4 regions of the Janthinobacterium sp. PSPC3-1 genome follow, and region 4 is predicted to be linked to each of the others. Evidence: predicted binding sites of a transcription regulator. Region 4 holds the regulator's gene; each other region holds the start of a gene.
What was found. Region 4 encodes FNR, which switches genes on or off when oxygen is low (the NO sensors DNR and NnrR bind a similar motif). Its sites were predicted from a motif close to TTGATNNNNATCAA; they were not measured.
Positions count from the first base shown of each region.

Region 1: ACP7B7_RS16625 (KamA family radical SAM protein) is a predicted target of FNR. The motif match lies at 1,214-1,227, and genes of this name have one in related genera.
Region 2: cqsA (alpha-hydroxyketone-type quorum-sensing autoinducer synthase) is a predicted target of FNR. The motif match lies at 918-931, and genes of this name have one in related genera.
Region 3: ACP7B7_RS25015 (IPT/TIG domain-containing protein) is a predicted target of FNR. The motif match lies at 1,247-1,260, and genes of this name have one in related genera.

Region 1 covers NZ_JAFCTQ010000014.1:137,936-140,138, reverse strand. The annotation lists gene ACP7B7_RS16635 (methyl-accepting chemotaxis protein) at 1-559, opposite strand, end outside; gene ACP7B7_RS16630 (cache domain-containing protein) at 614-1,075, opposite strand; gene ACP7B7_RS16625 (KamA family radical SAM protein) at 1,300-2,203, shown strand, end outside.
Region 2 covers NZ_JAFCTQ010000001.1:63,343-65,545, forward strand. The annotation lists gene ACP7B7_RS00305 (sensor histidine kinase) at 1-832, opposite strand, end outside; gene cqsA (alpha-hydroxyketone-type quorum-sensing autoinducer synthase) at 999-2,203, shown strand, end outside.
Region 3 covers NZ_JAFCTQ010000033.1:10,062-12,264, forward strand. The annotation lists gene ACP7B7_RS25015 (IPT/TIG domain-containing protein) at 1-1,025, opposite strand, end outside; gene metH (methionine synthase) at 1,682-2,203, shown strand, end outside.
Region 4 covers NZ_JAFCTQ010000031.1:64,698-66,900, forward strand. The annotation lists gene ccoG (cytochrome c oxidase accessory protein CcoG) at 1-222, shown strand, start outside; gene ACP7B7_RS24590 (FixH family protein) at 279-803, shown strand; gene fnr (fumarate/nitrate reduction transcriptional regulator Fnr) at 804-1,562, opposite strand; gene ACP7B7_RS24600 (response regulator) at 1,785-2,203, shown strand, end outside.

The sequences.
Region 1 (2,203 bases), on a different contig from region 4:
TGTGAAACTGTTCGACGGCCGCCGCATGCGCCTCGGTGCTGAGCGACGTTTCCAGCGCCGCCAGTTTCACCAGCTGGCCGTTGAGCTGGCCGAACTGGGCTTCCGCCTTGATCATGGAATTGGCGGCGATCGACAAGTCCATCTGCGCCATTTCCATGGTTTCCAGCACCGCCTTGCGGTAGGAGCCCAGCGCGCCGCTGGCGCCATCGACCATTGCCAGCTCGGGCCCCTTGGCGGTGGCGCGCAGGGTGGCCAGTTGCCGCGCGATCTCGCCGTGGCGCTGCTTGATCTGTGTTTCCAGCGCTTCCAGGCGGGCCTTGGCAAAGCTGCCATTGGTCCACGACAGCAGCTGGTACATATTGCTGTGCGCATAGCGCACGTCACCGGCCACGTCCAGCGCCGCTTTCAGGTGCGCCATGCGCACCTGCACCATGTTTTCCATCGAGGCATTCTGCCGCACCATGCCGTACCAGGCGCTGGCCGAGCTCAGTACCAGCAACAACAGCACCAGGGTGGGCGCCAGCAACAGCTTGGGGCCGATGCGTAATTTGTCGAGCATATGTCCTCCTGCCTGTGGATGGAAGCCGGGCCAGCCGCGCCGGCCCGCTGTTGTCTATTTCTTGTAGATCCCCGCTTCCAGCACCACGTCGTTGACGCGCAGGATGTAGGTGGTCTTCGGTTCGATCTTGCCGCTGACGGGATTCTTGTACTGGTAATCGACCCAGCCCTTGCCCTGTTTTTGCGCCAGTTCGATGATTTCACGGCGGTATTTCTTGCCGTTCGCATCGGGCACGTCCGTCAGGTCCTTGCCGACGATGGACGGATTGATCGGATGTGCCAGCACGATACCGGTCTTGATGTCGCGCATATCGACATACAGCGAGCCCTGCACGAACTCGGGGTCCTTGGCGCTGAGCCTTTTCATCATCTCTTTTTCACCATGCTGCTTGATGAAGGCGGCGCCCCGTTCCGCCATGGCGATGGCGTCTTTTTCCGTCGGTTCCACGGCGGCGACGGCATGGCCGGCACAAGCAAACATGAGGCACAGCGCGGTGCCGGTCAATACACGTTTCATGATCTGTCCTTTGGTCAGTGATGGGGGAATGCCAGGTCCTAATTTACGTTTTTTGAACGCATGTGAAATTGCGATAGCACAAGTTTTTTCTTGCCTGAATGCAGGTTTATTGACGGCAACAGGGTCAAGGCGGCGTTGTTGATTTAGTGCAATTTCATGCATTTGAGCAAGAACTATGATGGATTTTTCATCCCGCCAACCACCCCCATCCCGACGGAGTAACCATGCCCACGACGAATACGGAATTGCTGCCAGCCAAATTCAAACCCTATACGCGACAGACCATCCACCAGGCGCGGCAATGGGAATGGCTGCCGCCCGAGCAGCGCGAGGCGGTGCAGGTGGTCTCGACAGTATTGCCATTTCGCACCAATGAATATGTGCTTGACCAGTTGATCGACTGGAACAATATTCCCGACGATCCCATCTACCGGCTGGTGTTTCCGCACCGCGACATGCTGCCACCCGAGCAGTACGCCCACCTGCGCGAGCTGGTGCTGGAACGCCAGGACCAGTCCGCCATCGACGCCTGTGTACGCACGATACGCCTGGGCATGAACCCGCATCCGGCCGGCCAGCTGACGCACAATGTGCCGACCATGGACGGCGTGCCGGTGCGCGGCCTGCAGCACAAGTACGGCCAGACGGTGCTGTTCTTTCCCAGCGCCGGCCAGACCTGCCACGCGTATTGCACCTTCTGTTTTCGCTGGCCGCAGTTCGTCGGGATGGACGACATGAAGTTCGATGCACGCGAGTCGAATGAACTGGTGGCCTATCTGAAACTGCATCGCGAAGTGACCGACGTGCTGTTCACGGGCGGCGACCCGATGATCATGAATACGCGGCAACTGGCGGCCTACCTGGAGCCGTTGCTGGACCCGGCGCTCGATCATATCCAGAACATTCGCATCGGCACCAAGTCGGTCGCGTATTGGCCCCAGCGTTTCGTGTCCGACCGCGATGCGGACGACCTGCTGCGCCTGTTCGAGCGCATCGTCCGGTCCGGCAAGAACCTGGCCATCATGGGCCATTACAACCATGCCGTCGAACTGCGTCCCGAGATCGCCCGGCAGGCCGTCAAGCGCATCGTCGGCACGGGAGCCACCTTGCGCATGCAGGGCCCCTTGA
Region 2 (2,203 bases), on a different contig from region 4:
TGCTGACGGCGCTGGCGCTGAGCAGGAACAGGTCGATCATGTGGTGCATATGGCGCACTTCGAACTGGATGCGCGCCAGCGCGTCCTGGCAGGCGGCGGCGCCCTCGGCATCGGCGCTGGCATGGGCGTCGGCATCGGCACGGCGTGGCAGCAAACGCTGCAGGCCGCGCACATTGGCCTCGACGCTGACCAGCGGCGTGCGCAGCTCGTGCGCCACGCTGCCCAGGCCGGCGGCCAGGCCGGCCAGCTTTTGCTGCGTCCCCACATGGCGGCTGACCTTGACCAGCGACAGCACGACGATGGTAAACCAGTGTACCGGCAGTTGCTGCATTACCTGCCTGTCGAGCAGGAAACCCGGATCGCCCAGCACGGCAAACACCGCGCAGGCCAGCAGCGTGCCGCTCAGGTAAGCCAGCGCGGCGATGCGGGTGTCGAAGTGGAACAGTACCACCAGCGCCACCAGCAGCGAGTGCAGCCACAAGGTCGACGCATGGTTCATCAGGAACATCAGGGTAAAGAAAAACGGCAGTTCGAAGGTCAGGCCGACGAACAGATAGACGCTGAACCAGGTATTGCTGAAGCGGTGGGGAAACAGGGCCGGCAGGAACATCAGCGCGGCCATCACGCGCAAGGCCGGCGATTCGTATTCCTGTGGGAAATGGTAATGCCACAAGGTGTAGTACAGGGGCATGCCGAGTGCGCCGCAAAAGGCCAGCAGGCGCACCTGGGCGCGGCGCGCCGGCATATGTTCGATGGCGTCATGGAAATGCAGAAAAGGCTGGAGCAGCCGGCCTTGCCACGGTTTTCCAGCGGAGGACTGCGCATGCGTCATGGTATGGGGCCGTGTTTACTTGTGGTAGATCAATACCATATGATCAGGCCGTTTCCAGTTGAACAGATCGCTATCTGTAGCGGTGTTGAGATACATCAAACTCATAGGAAATGGCTCGCGCATGTTGGATGCGGTAGTTCCCATCCCAACTTTTCAAGGAGTCATCATGTCGCCAGCCCTTTCCTCCTTCTCCACCGTCGCTGCCGCCACGGCCGAACAGCAAATGCCGGCCTTTGTCCGCGCGCGCATGGACGAACACTATGTGGAGCGCATCGAAAAGCTGCTCGGTGGCGAGCACTTGCACCAGTGGGTAGCCATGCCGGCCGATGCGGTCATGCTCGCCGGCAATGATTATCTGAATATCGCCGGCGAACCGGCGCTGCTGGCGGCGCAGGCGAGGGTGCTGCAAGGTGGGGGCGCGATGCTGATGTCGTCCGTCTTCCTGCAGGAAGGCAGCCGCCAGCACCGCCTGGAGGATAAGCTGGCCGATTTCCTCGGCAGCGAAGCGTGCGTGCTGGCGCAGTCGGGCTGGGCCGCCAACGTCGGCCTGCTGCAAAGCCTGGCCGGCCCCGGCATCCCCGTCTATCTCGACATGCAGGCCCATGCGTCGCTGTGGGAGGGCGTGCAGTCCGCGCAGGCGGTGGCCGTGCCGTTCCTGCATAACGACTGCGCCCATCTGCGCCGCCAGTTGGAACGCCATGGTCCGGGCATCATCGTGGTCGACGCGCTGTACAGCACCAATGGCAGCGTGGCGCCGCTGCTGGAGATGGTGGAGCTGGCGGAAAGCAGTGGCAGCATGCTGATCGTCGACGAATCGCATTCGCTGGGCACGCATGGACCTGAAGGAGCGGGCCTGGTGGCCGGACTGGGGCTGGCCCACCGCGTCCATTTTCGTACCGCGTCGCTGGCCAAGGCGTTTGCCGGGCGCGCCGGGTTGATCACCTGCTCGTCGCACTTCAAGGGCTATTTCCTGTCCGCCTCGCGCCCGGCCATTTTCAGCTCCTGCCTGCTCGAGCACGAGCTGGCATGGTTCGACGCCGCACTCGATTTCATCCGCGCTGCCGATGACCGGCGCGCCGCGCTGCGCCAGCACAGCCTGCATCTGCGCCAGGGCCTGCTGAAACTGGGCTACAACGTCAGCGACGGCACGGAGCAGATCATCGCGCTCGAAGCGGGCAGCGAGCCGGACACCCTGGTGCTGCGCAAGGCGCTGGAACGGCATGGCATCTACGGCGCCGTGTTTTGCGCGCCGGCCACGCCGAAAAACCGCGCGCTGGTGCGCCTGACCTTGAATGCCCTGCTGCGCCAGGACCAGGCGCAGCGCCTGCTCGACGCCTGCGCGGCGATCCGTGATGAAGTGGGCCTGGCGCG
Region 3 (2,203 bases), on a different contig from region 4:
AGGCTGCCCAGGTTGGCGCCGGTGGACGAGGTGGCCGCCAGGGTCACCGCCGGGCTGCTGCGGCCGGCCAGGGTACCCAGCACCGACACGCGCACGGCGGCAGGCTTGCCACGCGTCAAACGCAGCGCCGCATCGCTGGCGCTCAGGTTCAGCACTTGCGAAAAATCGATGGCGCCCAGGGTGAACGCCGCCACGGTGCCGGCATTGACGGCGGCGCGCGACGGCGCCGACAGCATCAGGTTGCCGGTGGCCGAGCTTGGCGCCGACACGCGCAGTTCGGTGGCGCTGGCGCTGACGATCGTGGCGGTGGTCGCACCGATGGTGGCGCCATTGACCTGGTCCAGGTTGCTGCCGGCCACGGTCACAATCACATTGGCGCCGCTGATGGCGGTGCTGATCGACGTCACGCCAACGGTCGGCAAGACCGTGAAGGCGGCGCTGGTCAGCGCTTCGTTGAAGGTACCGCGCACGGTCAACTGGCCCGTCACGGCGCCGACCGGCACCACGAAGGTCACGCTGCTGTCGGTATGGCTTTGCACGGTGGCGGCGGTGCCGTTGGCAAACACCACTGCCGTGACATTGGCCATGCCGCTGCCGGTGATGGTCACGCTGCCGCCGACGATGCCGCTGGCCGGTGTCAGTTCGCCGGCCGTCAACGGCAGGTAGACCGTGATGGCCTGGCTGGTGGCGACCGTGCCGCTGGCGGTCACCAGGGTCAGGGCGCCGGTGACCGGCGTGGCCGGCATCGCCAGGGTGGCGCTGCCGGCGCTGACATTGCTCGCAACCAGGGTCACGCCGCCGACCTGGAAGGCCGAGACGCGGTCGAGGTTGCTACCGGTGACCGTCACGCTGGTGCCGATGGCCGCGCTGTTGGCCGAGACGGCCGTCACGGCCGACACCACCGCCGGCGCGGGGTTGGTGGTGGTGGTCGCCACCACGGTGCCGGTACCGCCGCCACCTCCACCGCCGCCGCAAGCGGACAGACCCAGCATGGCAATCAATGCAATAAGCAAATGGTTTTTCATGGCTGGCATCCGTTTCCGCGCAGCGCGACAGCAGGAGAAGTGAAAGAGGTATGTGACATATCGGTGACTTTTGGAGAGAATGTTGATCTAAGGAACCGACATTATGATTGAATAAAATTCCGAAAGACAACTATTAATGACTTTGGTTTAAATACTCTCGGCAGTAATTAACATAACTCACAGACAACCTTTATTTTAGGCATTACCGCTCTCGCTCTGTATTGCTATAGATCAAGCTTTGTTTTCAAATAGAACATTGGCAGTTGGTTCATAAAAAAAAATTTTCACGGATTTACAAAAATGTGGGGATTTTTCCACATAAACAGTGACTATCAAGATGATATCTTTTAAATAATTAACAATTTGGCCGAGATTTTTACAAATGTAATGCGGGAGAGAATGTGAGAGAAAGTGTGATGGCACGATCGCCACGCTTTTTGGCATGCCAATGTGTTGCGTGGACGGCCTATCCGCAGCCGCCAAGGGCTTTTGCCCAAAACCAAAACTGCGCGATGCCGTATAATTTTAGACCCGGTGAACTCAGGCGATTGCCCCCTTCCGCCAGCCTATCCGGCCGGCGCACTCCGTCGGCTGATCCTGCTGATGCGCAACGCCTGCCCACCGCGCCGCCGCCCGTTGCCTATTGAAAGCATGAAATGACCGATACCGTGATCCCCGCCCTGTCCCCGACCGAAGCCTCGTTGCGCGCCATCATGGCGCGCCGGATCATGATCCTCGATGGTGCGATGGGCACGATCATCCAGCAGTACAAGCTCGACGAAGTGGCGTATCGCGGGGGGCCAACTGGCCGCTTCATCGACTTCGCCGCGCCGGCCGACTCGGGTGCGCGCGAGTTGTTCGTCAAAGGCAATAATGAATTATTGACACTGACGCAGCCGCATATCATCCAGGAAATCCACGAGCGCTACCTGGCGGCCGGCGCCGACCTGATCGAAACGAATACCTTTGGCGCCACCACCATCGCCCAGGACGACTATCACATGGCGCACCTGGCCTATGAGATGAATGTGCAGGCGGCAAAACTGGCGCGCGCCGCCTGTGACAAGTATTCCACGCCGGACAAGCCGCGCTTCGTGGCCGGCGCCCTGGGACCGACGCCAAAAACCGCGTCGATTTCGCCGGACGTGAACGATCCGGCCGCGCGCAATGTCACGTTC
Region 4 (2,203 bases):
CAGCACTTCAGGATCGGCGTGTCCGGCTTGCCAGGCTTGAGCCTGGTCACGCGCGAGGAAGTGACCCTGCAGCCGACCGAAACGCTGGGCTGGCCGGTGCGTTTGCGCGTGCCGCACGGCGTCGGCGAGAAGGGCTCGAACAAGATCCATATCGAGCTGCAGTCGCTCGACGATCCGTCCTTGCATGTGCGCGAAAGCGCGGTATTCATCGTGCCGCGTTAAACCAAGAAGCGGCGCCTGGCCTTGCCTGGCGCCGTGTTGAATCAGGAGAAACACCCATGTCCAAGACCGCCAAACTGCAAGCTCCCGTCGATCCCTGGTACAAGCACCGCTGGCCTTGGCTGCTGATGATCGGCCCCGGCCTGTCGGTCGTCGTCGGCAGCTTCATGGGGTACATCGCGTTTACGCAACCCGATGCGCTGGTGGTGGGCGACTACTACAAGAAAGGCAAGGCGATCAACCAGGACTTGCGCCGCGACACCGTCGCCAGCGACCTGGCGATGGATACCAGCCTGGCCTACGACGTGGCGCAATCGCGCATCACCGGTTCCGTGCACAGTTTCGGCAAGGCCTACCAACAGCCTTTGCTGCTGCACCTGGCGCACGCCACCTTGCCGGAAAAAGATATCCGGCTGATGGTGCAGCCCGATGCGGACGGCAATTTTTCGGTATCGCTGCCGATGCTCGAACGCAGCCGCTGGCAGGTGCTGGTGGAAGACCAGCAGCGCGTGTGGCGCCTGTCGGGCATCTGGACCTGGCCGGCCCAGCGCGACATCACCATCCAGGCCGACAAGGAACTGTAATTATTTGCAGACGTCGGTGCCGGCCGTAATCGCCTTGAGTTTGGCCGGCTGCAGGATTTCAATCTCGCGGTTCGACACGCGCAGCCAGCCTTCCTTCTTGAATTTCGACAGCAAACGGCTGATGCTTTCGATCGTCAGGCCCAGGTAGTTGCCAATTTCCTCGCGCGACATGCGCAGCTGGAAATTGCTGCCCGAATAGCCGCGCGCTTCATAGCGCGATGCCAGGTTGACGATAAAGGCGGCAAAGCGCTGCGTCGCCTGCATATTGCCCAGCAATAGCATCACGCTTTGCTCGCGCGTGATTTCCTGGCTCATCATGCGGTGGAAATGGCGCAGCAGGGTCGGCATATTGCCCAGCAATTGTTCCAGGCTGGAAAATGGAATTTCACACACTTCGCTGTCTTCCAGCGCCACCGCATTGCAATGATGGCGATCGGCGCTGATGGCGTCCATGCCCAGCAGTTCGCCGGCCATCTGGAAACCGGTCACCTGTTCTTCGCCACCCTGGTTGATCTGGTAGGTCTTGAAATGACCGAGGCGGATCGCATACAGGTTCTGGAACGCGTCGCCGATACGGAACAGCGAGGCGCCGCGCACCACCTTGCGGCGCCGGCCGATAATCTGGTCGAGACGGTCCATGTCACCCACATCGAGTCCCATGGGCAGACACAACTGGTGCATGCTGCACGTCGCGCAACGCGCACGCAACACTTCCACGTTCACGGTGGGCAGGGTTGGCGTCAAGAGCTCTGGTGTCATGGTGAGTACCTTTTATAAAATACAACAACAAGTTTACTGTATATGCAGAGGTAGTGTGCCAATTTCGGCGAAATACGCCGAATAAACGACTTTCGTCATTTATTTTCATGGCAACCCCGCCACAAGCACACGCTTGCCAAGTTGATGTATTGATAGGAGAATTCCTCATAGCATCTCTCGCAGCGCGCTTGTGCCGCTTGCCCGTTTGCCAAGGATAAGGAAATGATGAAGCCTCTGGGCATTAAAGCAAAAGTCGCGCTGGCCACCAGCCTGACCTCGATCGCCATGATCGCCCTGGTGACCCTGGTGCAAGTGCAGCGCATGCGCGACGATTTCACCAAGGTACTATTAAGCCAGCAGACGGCGATGATCGACCGCACCGCCGAGGAACTCGACGACAAGCTCGGCATGCTGCTCGACGTGATCAGCGAAACGGCGCGCCGCCAGCCGGCCGCGCTGATGGCGCAGCCGGCCCAGTTGCGCCAGTACTATGAGCAGCGCGCCATGCTGGCCCTGTTCGACGACGTGCTGGTGCTCGATGCGCGCGGCAAGGTGATCAGCGACGTGCCCGAAGTACCGGGCCGCAGCGGCGTCGAGGTGGGCGACCGCGACTATTTCCGCACCGTCATGCGCACGCGCCA